2 regions of the Bacillus sp. ISL-46 genome follow, and region 2 is predicted to be linked to the other one. Evidence: predicted binding sites of a transcription regulator. Region 2 holds the regulator's gene; the other holds the start of a gene.
What was found. The regulator Rex, encoded in region 2, represses fermentation and respiration genes when NADH is low (regulators of the CRP and FNR family bind a similar motif). The targets are predictions, from matches to a motif close to TTGTGAAATATTTCACAA.

Region 1 (3,723 bases), on a different contig from region 2:
TCTACAGATTTTATTCATTTAACCTAAAATTCAAATAGAAAATAAATAAACATGATTAATTTCATATGAGTTTTCACTATATTGTCATTGTTTACTTCTTCTTATTGGTTCCTCATGAGATAAAATGGTACTAACAAACTAAACATTGATCACGATGGAAAATAGATGGTTGTTAAATGGAAAACGAGGTGCGCTATTCTCAACACTTATCCGTATGTCGAATAGTTATGGTATTCAAAAAGATAATGAGATCTTAATAGATCTGCCGTTAACCAACCAAGAACTTGCCAACTTCTGCGGTACTTCACGTGAGAGTACAAACCGTATACTTAGTGAACTAAAGAAAGATAAAATCATTTCAGTTAAAAAAGGAAAGATCTCTATATTGGATTTACAATACTTAAAAAATGAAATCGACTGTGAAAATTGTTCTGCCGTTTATTGCAGTATCGAATAGGCTGGCCTTTACTTATTTGTAGTTATCTATATACGCAAGGCTGTCTCACTATTGAGGCAACCTTGTTTTATCGTTTTAATTTACTGTACTTGCTTTTCTCTTAATGATTTAGGAATATAAACGCAGAATGGCTCGCTTTCTAGATAATCTCCAGTCATCGCATACGCTCTAGACCTTGATCCTCCGCAAACATGACGGAATTCACAGACACCACATTTCCCTTTAAAAAGATCTGGGTTTCTTAGCGATTGGAATATTGGTGATTCACGATAAATTTCCGCTAATGGAGTTTCCCGGATATTACCAGCTTTAACGGGTAATAGTCCGCTTGGATATACATCCCCCGTATGAGAGATGAATACAAAACCATTACCATCATTAACACCTTTTAGTGCTCGCCCTAAACCATCGATAGAGCCTGTTAATCCCTTTTCTGTTAATGCGCTTAAATACTCAATCTCATCTGTTGTTTCTTTCGCTTCGCGCATTTTTTGTTGAATCACAACACGTCTGTAGTGCATTGCTTCTGTTGTTTTGATATCAAAAGACACGCGCTTACTTAAATCATATAGCCATCTGAATACTTTTTCATGTTGAACTGGAGAAATCATATCTGATTGTTGACCTCTTCCTGTTGGCACTAGGAAAAAGACACTCCATAACACACATTCTAAGTCTTCAACCATTTTTGCCATTTCATCAAGGTAGTCAATATTGTAACGGGAAATCACCGTATTAATCTGAATGGGTAATCCAACTTCATGCAAATATTTTATTTTTTCCATGGTAAGGTCAAATGATCCAGCTGTTCCTCTAAAATGGTCATGAATCTCAGCCCTAGGACCATCAATACTAAATGCCCAGCGAGCAAGACCTACTTCTTTTGCTTTTTCAATTGCTTCTTTTGTTACATTTGGTGTCGCACTTGGGGTCATTGATACCCGAACGCCTTTTTCAACTGCATATTTCGCAATATCAAAAACATCTTCTCTCATCAGCGGGTCTCCGCCAGTAAAAACAAGCATCGGATTGTTCATTTCATATATTTGATCAATTAGATTTTTTCCTTCTTCAAAAGATAGTTCACGTGGATCCCTTTTATACTGTGCATCGGCACGGCAGTGCAGACACTTTAATTGACAAGCTCTAGTGAGTTCCCAAATCACGATAAAAGGGTCTTTATTAAAATCTCGGCTAATAGCCATATGAAACGCCTCCTAATAACGGCTATTCAAATCCAACAGCCTTATTAATCTTTATTATAAAGGTGTTTATATTTGAAAAAAGTGAACTATCTCACATTCTGTAAGCTAGATATGTCTGAATCGTGAAGAATAAGAAAAGCGCAAGCGCCCGGTTAGCGGCGTATGGACTGGAGCACTTTGACTAAGATAAAGGATACACGTAGAGCGTTAGCGATCCGATGTTGACTTTTCGTAGGGAAAAGGGCGAAGTACACTAGCCGCTGGGCGCTGGAGCTAGACAGTTATCTAAGTTCAAATTTTTCACCTTTCTTATTTTGAAATAAAAAAAACAGCAGAAAATCTGCTGTTTCTAAAAAATACGCTTATTTTACTGAGAGTTCAAAAGCCTCTAATTAAGCTTAGCGAATTCCTAATGCGATTTTCGCATAACGTGACATCATTTCTTTATTCCATGGAGGATTAAAAACAATATTTACTTCTACTTCTTTGATTTCCGGAATGTCGGCCAATGCCCGTTTAACCTGGTCAACAATTGTTCCAGCAAGTGGGCAGCCCATTGAAGTTAACGTCATTGTAATCGTTACGTTTCCTTCTTCATCCATTTCAGCATTATATACTAATCCTAAATTAACAATATCTACTCCTAGTTCAGGGTCGATTACTAGTTCTAAGGCACCCATGATATTTTCTTTTAGTTCTTCATTCATGTTTGATCCACTCCTTCATTATCTTTGTCCCACTCTATTATAGCAAATTATCAAGCATGCCAAGATTGAGACTTAGTTAAAAAAAGTATATAGTTTTTTTATATCATTTGGTGTGAATTTTTTTACAGTTTAGATATAAAATTGTTAACATAGTAAATATAGGAATTAATAATTCCACTAAGTATTAAATTCATAATTGCAGTGTAACATGTATATAAATTTTTTCCTAAAGCGACGCACTTTATTAGCGATGAAAATTATAATTAGAAGGAGTTATTATGACAGATAGACACCTAATTGCATTAGATTTAGATGGGACATTATTAAAAGATGATAAAACGATATCATTAAAAACACACGGAATTATTAAAAAAGCAAGAGAACAAGGTCATATCGTTATGATTGCAACAGGAAGGCCTTATCGTTCCAGCGAGATGTACTATCGGGAATTGGATTTGGACACTCCGATTGTCAATTTCAATGGAGCATTTATGCATCACCCTCGAAAACCTGACTGGGGATTTTATCATGAACCTCTTGATATAAAGGTTGCAAAAGATATTGTGGAAGCGTGCAGAAGTTTCCACTTCCATAATATAATTGCCGAAGTGATCGATGATGTTTACTTCCATTACCACGATGAAAAGCTGTTAGATATTTTCAACTTTGGCAATCCAAAAATCACTACGGGCGATCTGGCAAATTATTTAAATGATTCACCCACGAGTTTGTTAATTCATACGGAGGAGGATCAATTAAAGATAATTCGCGAACACTTATCGGCTGTCCATGCAGAAGTTATCGATCATCGCAGTTGGGCCGCTCCATGGCATGTGGTTGAAATTATAAAGGTTGGCTTAAGTAAGGCCGTGGGGTTAAAAAAGGCTTCTGATTATTATGGTATTCCCGCTGATAGAATTATTGCGTTTGGCGATGAAGACAACGACCTTGAAATGCTTGAATATGCTGGTCATGGAATTGCCATGGGAAATGGAATCGACAGTGTGAAAAATATTGCTAATGACGTCACTTTAAGTAACGAAGAAGATGGTGTTGCTCAATATTTGGCGGATTTGTTAAATATAAAATATTAACACTCATTTCACCATTGTTTACCTAAATGAACCTCCCCCTTTTGGTACATACTATTTTTTGAGGCAGCGTTGCTGTTTCAATATGAGCTATGAGCATATTGGAGGGATTCGAATGGGTAAACGAAACAAATCAAAACGCTTTGTTCAGCAAGGAGTGGATACGGTCAGTAAGCATGCTGAACGTATTCCTTATCACATGACTTACGCTGAAGCGGAAGCTCAGAAGATGTCCAATGTGCAAGAATCCTCGCTTGGAGGAA
Region 2 (3,723 bases):
AGATATATTGGAATTATGCCCTAATTTCCAAAATTTGAAAGACTACCTCAACTAGGTTGAGGTAGTCTTCCCTTAAAAGCTAGATTTTACTCGACCTAAGCAAGCACTGGTTGTTTTGCTTCTGCTAATGCTGATAGGCGTTGCTTAATTTCCTCAACATTGATAATTTTTTGGGCTACCCCTGTTTCCATTGCAGTATACGCAACCGCGGTTGCTACCTGTGCTGCGACCCGAGGGTCAAATGGATCTGGAATGACATAATCGGCATGGAGCTCATCCTCTGAAATTAAACCAGCAATTGCATAAACCGCGGCGAGCTTCATTTCCTCGTTGATTTCCTTTGCACGGACATCTAAAGCACCGCGGAAAATTCCTGGGAATGCAAGCACATTATTAACCTGGTTCGGAAAATCAGAACGTCCTGTACCCACTACAAGTGCTCCTGCTTCTTTGGCCACATCCGGCATAATTTCCGGTACCGGGTTGGCCATGGCAAAGATTATCGGGTCACGGTGCATAGAACCAACCATTTCCTTCGTAACGGCCCCAGCTGCTGATACCCCCACAAACACATCTGCGTCAACAAGCGCATCGGCTAACGTTCCTTGTTTTTGCTCGCGATTTGTGATTTGTGCCATTTCATCTTTGAATCGATTCATTCCAACCGGGCGGCCTTCATAAATAATTCCTTTTGTATCACATAAAATAACATCCTTCACGCCCATATGTAGCATAAGTTTAACAATCGCTACTCCTGCTGCACCTGCTCCATTTACTGCAACACGAATATCTTCAATTTTTTTATCCGCTAATTTTAATGCGTTGATTAAACCAGCCGCTGTTACAATCGCTGTTCCATGCTGGTCATCATGAAAAACAGGAATATCACAGGCTTTGCGGAGGCGGTCTTCAATATCAAAGCATTGCGGCGCAGCAATATCCTCCAAGTTCACTCCGCCAAATGTTGGTTCTAGCAATTTGACGGTTTCTACGATCTGGTCTGTATCAGTTGTGGCCAAGCAAATGGGAAAAGCATCAACATCTGCGAATGATTTGAATAACACGGCCTTTCCTTCCATCACAGGCATCGCAGCTTTTGGTCCAATGTTCCCAAGCCCCAGGACTGCTGTCCCATTGGATACAACTGCAACTAGATTGCCCTTTGAGGTATAATCATAGACTTTATTTTCGTCTGCATAAATGTCCAAACATGGCTCTGCCACACCAGGTGAATAGGCTAGGCTTAAATCTTTTGCATTATGTACTGCAACCTTTGAATAGATTCCAACCTTTCCTTGATGCTCCTTATGCATTTTTAACGCTTCATCTCGTAAAATTGACATTGGATTTCCCCACTTTCCGAATTAGTAACCGCTTGCACTTTATCTATCTAAATCTTAGTGCATAGGTCAATATTTTGATAGATTATGTAATTAAAAAAAGCAGGGATTTAATCATACAAAAGGCTTTCCACAAATTTTGTGGAAAGCCTTATTAACTAATTATTCTTCATCTATTTCCACCGTTGGATAATGCTTTAAAAAGTAGACTAGCGATTGAAGCTCCACAGCCAAGTCAATATGATGGACCCTTATTAATGGTGGAACATTTAACCTTGCCGGAGTGAAATTTAAGATCCCTTTTACATTCGCTTGGACCAGTCGATCGGTTATCATTTGTGCGGCAGGAGCCGGAACCGTTAATATCGCCACTGAAATATTAGTTTCTGATAACACCTTCTCTAAATCATCCATAGGATGAACGGGTACCTCGCGAATCATGGTTCCCATTTTGTCGGGATCCACATCGAAGGCGCATTCTATTTTTGTGTTATTATTTTTTAAAAAGTTATAGTTTAAAAAGGCAGTCCCAAGATTTCCGACTCCTATTAAGGCAACCTTAGTTAATTCATCCTGATCTAAGGTCTTTCGGAAGAAGGATATTAAGTAATTAACATTATACCCATAGCCCTTTTTTCCTAACGCACCGAAATAGGAAAAGTCGCGGCGAATCGTTGCTGAGTCTACCTTTACTGCTTCACTCAATTCCGCTGAAGAGACCCTTTGCTTGCCGGAACTATGCAGGTTTTTTAGAAATCGATAATAGAGGGGCAGCCGTTTTGCTGTCGCCTGTGGTATTTTCGTTGTTTCATTACTCATAATCTCCCACACCCCATGAATGGTTTAGTTAAAAATTTATTTAACTCTTTCATCTCTTTTAAAATCACCGTTTTTACCGCCTGTTTTTTCGACAAGATACGTCGGTCCAATTACCATACCTTTATCAACGGCTTTACACATATCATAAACTGTTAAGGCACATGCGGATGCGGCTGTTAACGCTTCCATTTCCACTCCTGTGTTCCCCTTCGTTTTAACGGCTGCAGCAATATATAATTGATAATTCTCATCCTTATCCTGTTCCCAAGAGAAAGAAATATTAACACCTGTTAATGGAATCGGATGGCACATTGGAATCAAATCCCATGTCTTCTTTGCTGCCATGACAGCTGCTACCTGGGCCACTGCTAAGACATCGCCCTTCTTCATCTCATTATTAGTTATTTTATCATAAATTTCTTTACTAACGGTAATGCTGGAATGAGCAAGCGCCGTACGTGCCGTTTCCGGCTTATCACTGACGTCGACCATTTTTGCTCTGCCTTCTTCATTAAAATGCGTAAATTCTGCCATATAAAAAATCCTCCCATCAAATCATACACTATTTTTCCTTATATGTGTGTGAAACTTTGAACTAAATATTACATTTTATGTCGATTTAGGACCCTTACTCCGCTAATATGGCGAGCAGTTTATTGCCGACATACCGGGAATAAGGTACACTAATCCTATGTAATAGAGGTGAATGAGAATGATTTTGCTACAGGTTAATCAATTACAAAAATATTATGGTGCTGACCTTATTTTATCGAATATTAAGCTCGAATTACAAACTCGGGACCGTGTTGCCCTTGTTGGACGCAATGGGGCGGGAAAATCGACATTGTTGAAGATTATAGCCGGACACTTGTCGCATGATGGCGGAGAAATCATCAAGCCAAAAGAAGTGACGATTGGCTATTTAGCTCAAAATACTGGGTTAGAATCATCATTATCCATATGGGATGAAATGCTGACGGTTTTTGAACCGCTGCGATTGATGGAAAAACAACTCCGCACACTTGAAGAACAAATGGCTGATCCTCTTGTTTTTGAAGACAGTGGCAGGTACGAAAGGATCCTAAAAGAGTACGATCATCTTCAGGTGAAATTTAAAGAACAGGGAGGGTATCAATATGAGGCAGAGATGCGCTCCGTCCTTCATGGGCTGAATTTCCATGACAAATCCTTGATGATATCTAGTTTAAGCGGCGGTCAGAAAACTCGTCTAGCCCTTGGTAAACTCTTGTTAACCAGGCCTGATATCCTAATATTGGATGAGCCCACAAACCACCTTGATATTGATACGCTTTCCTGGCTGGAGCAATATTTACAAAGTTATCATGGGGCGATTTTGATCGTTTCCCATGACCGCTATTTTTTAGATAAAGTTGTTACTCAAGTTTATGAAGTATCCCGTAAGCAAATCCAAAGGTTTACAGGCAACTATAGTTCTTACCTTGATCAAAAGGCGGCAAATTATGAGCGTGATTTAAAGCTTTTCGAAAAACAACAGCAAGAGGTCGCTGATCTCCAAGACTTTATCAACCGCAATTTAGCGCGG

Region 1: a site for Rex is predicted at 1,742-1,759, ahead of J7E67_RS11785 (TIGR04053 family radical SAM/SPASM domain-containing protein). Genes of this name have one in related genera too.

The regions. Positions count from the first base shown of each region.
Region 1 is NZ_JAGGQR010000017.1:30,779-34,501, forward strand. Features, by position in the region: partial or broken gene J7E67_RS11780 (helix-turn-helix domain-containing protein) at 170-457, shown strand; gene J7E67_RS11785 (TIGR04053 family radical SAM/SPASM domain-containing protein) at 538-1,662, opposite strand; gene J7E67_RS11790 (metal-sulfur cluster assembly factor) at 2,061-2,369, opposite strand; gene J7E67_RS11795 (Cof-type HAD-IIB family hydrolase) at 2,648-3,463, shown strand; gene J7E67_RS11800 (hypothetical protein) at 3,576-3,723, shown strand, end outside.
Region 2 is NZ_JAGGQR010000002.1:1,377-5,099, reverse strand. Features, by position in the region: gene ystJ (NADP-dependent malic enzyme) at 96-1,343, opposite strand; gene J7E67_RS01020 (redox-sensing transcriptional repressor Rex) at 1,503-2,159, opposite strand; gene moaC (cyclic pyranopterin monophosphate synthase MoaC) at 2,196-2,693, opposite strand; gene J7E67_RS01010 (ABC-F family ATP-binding cassette domain-containing protein) at 2,872-3,723, shown strand, end outside.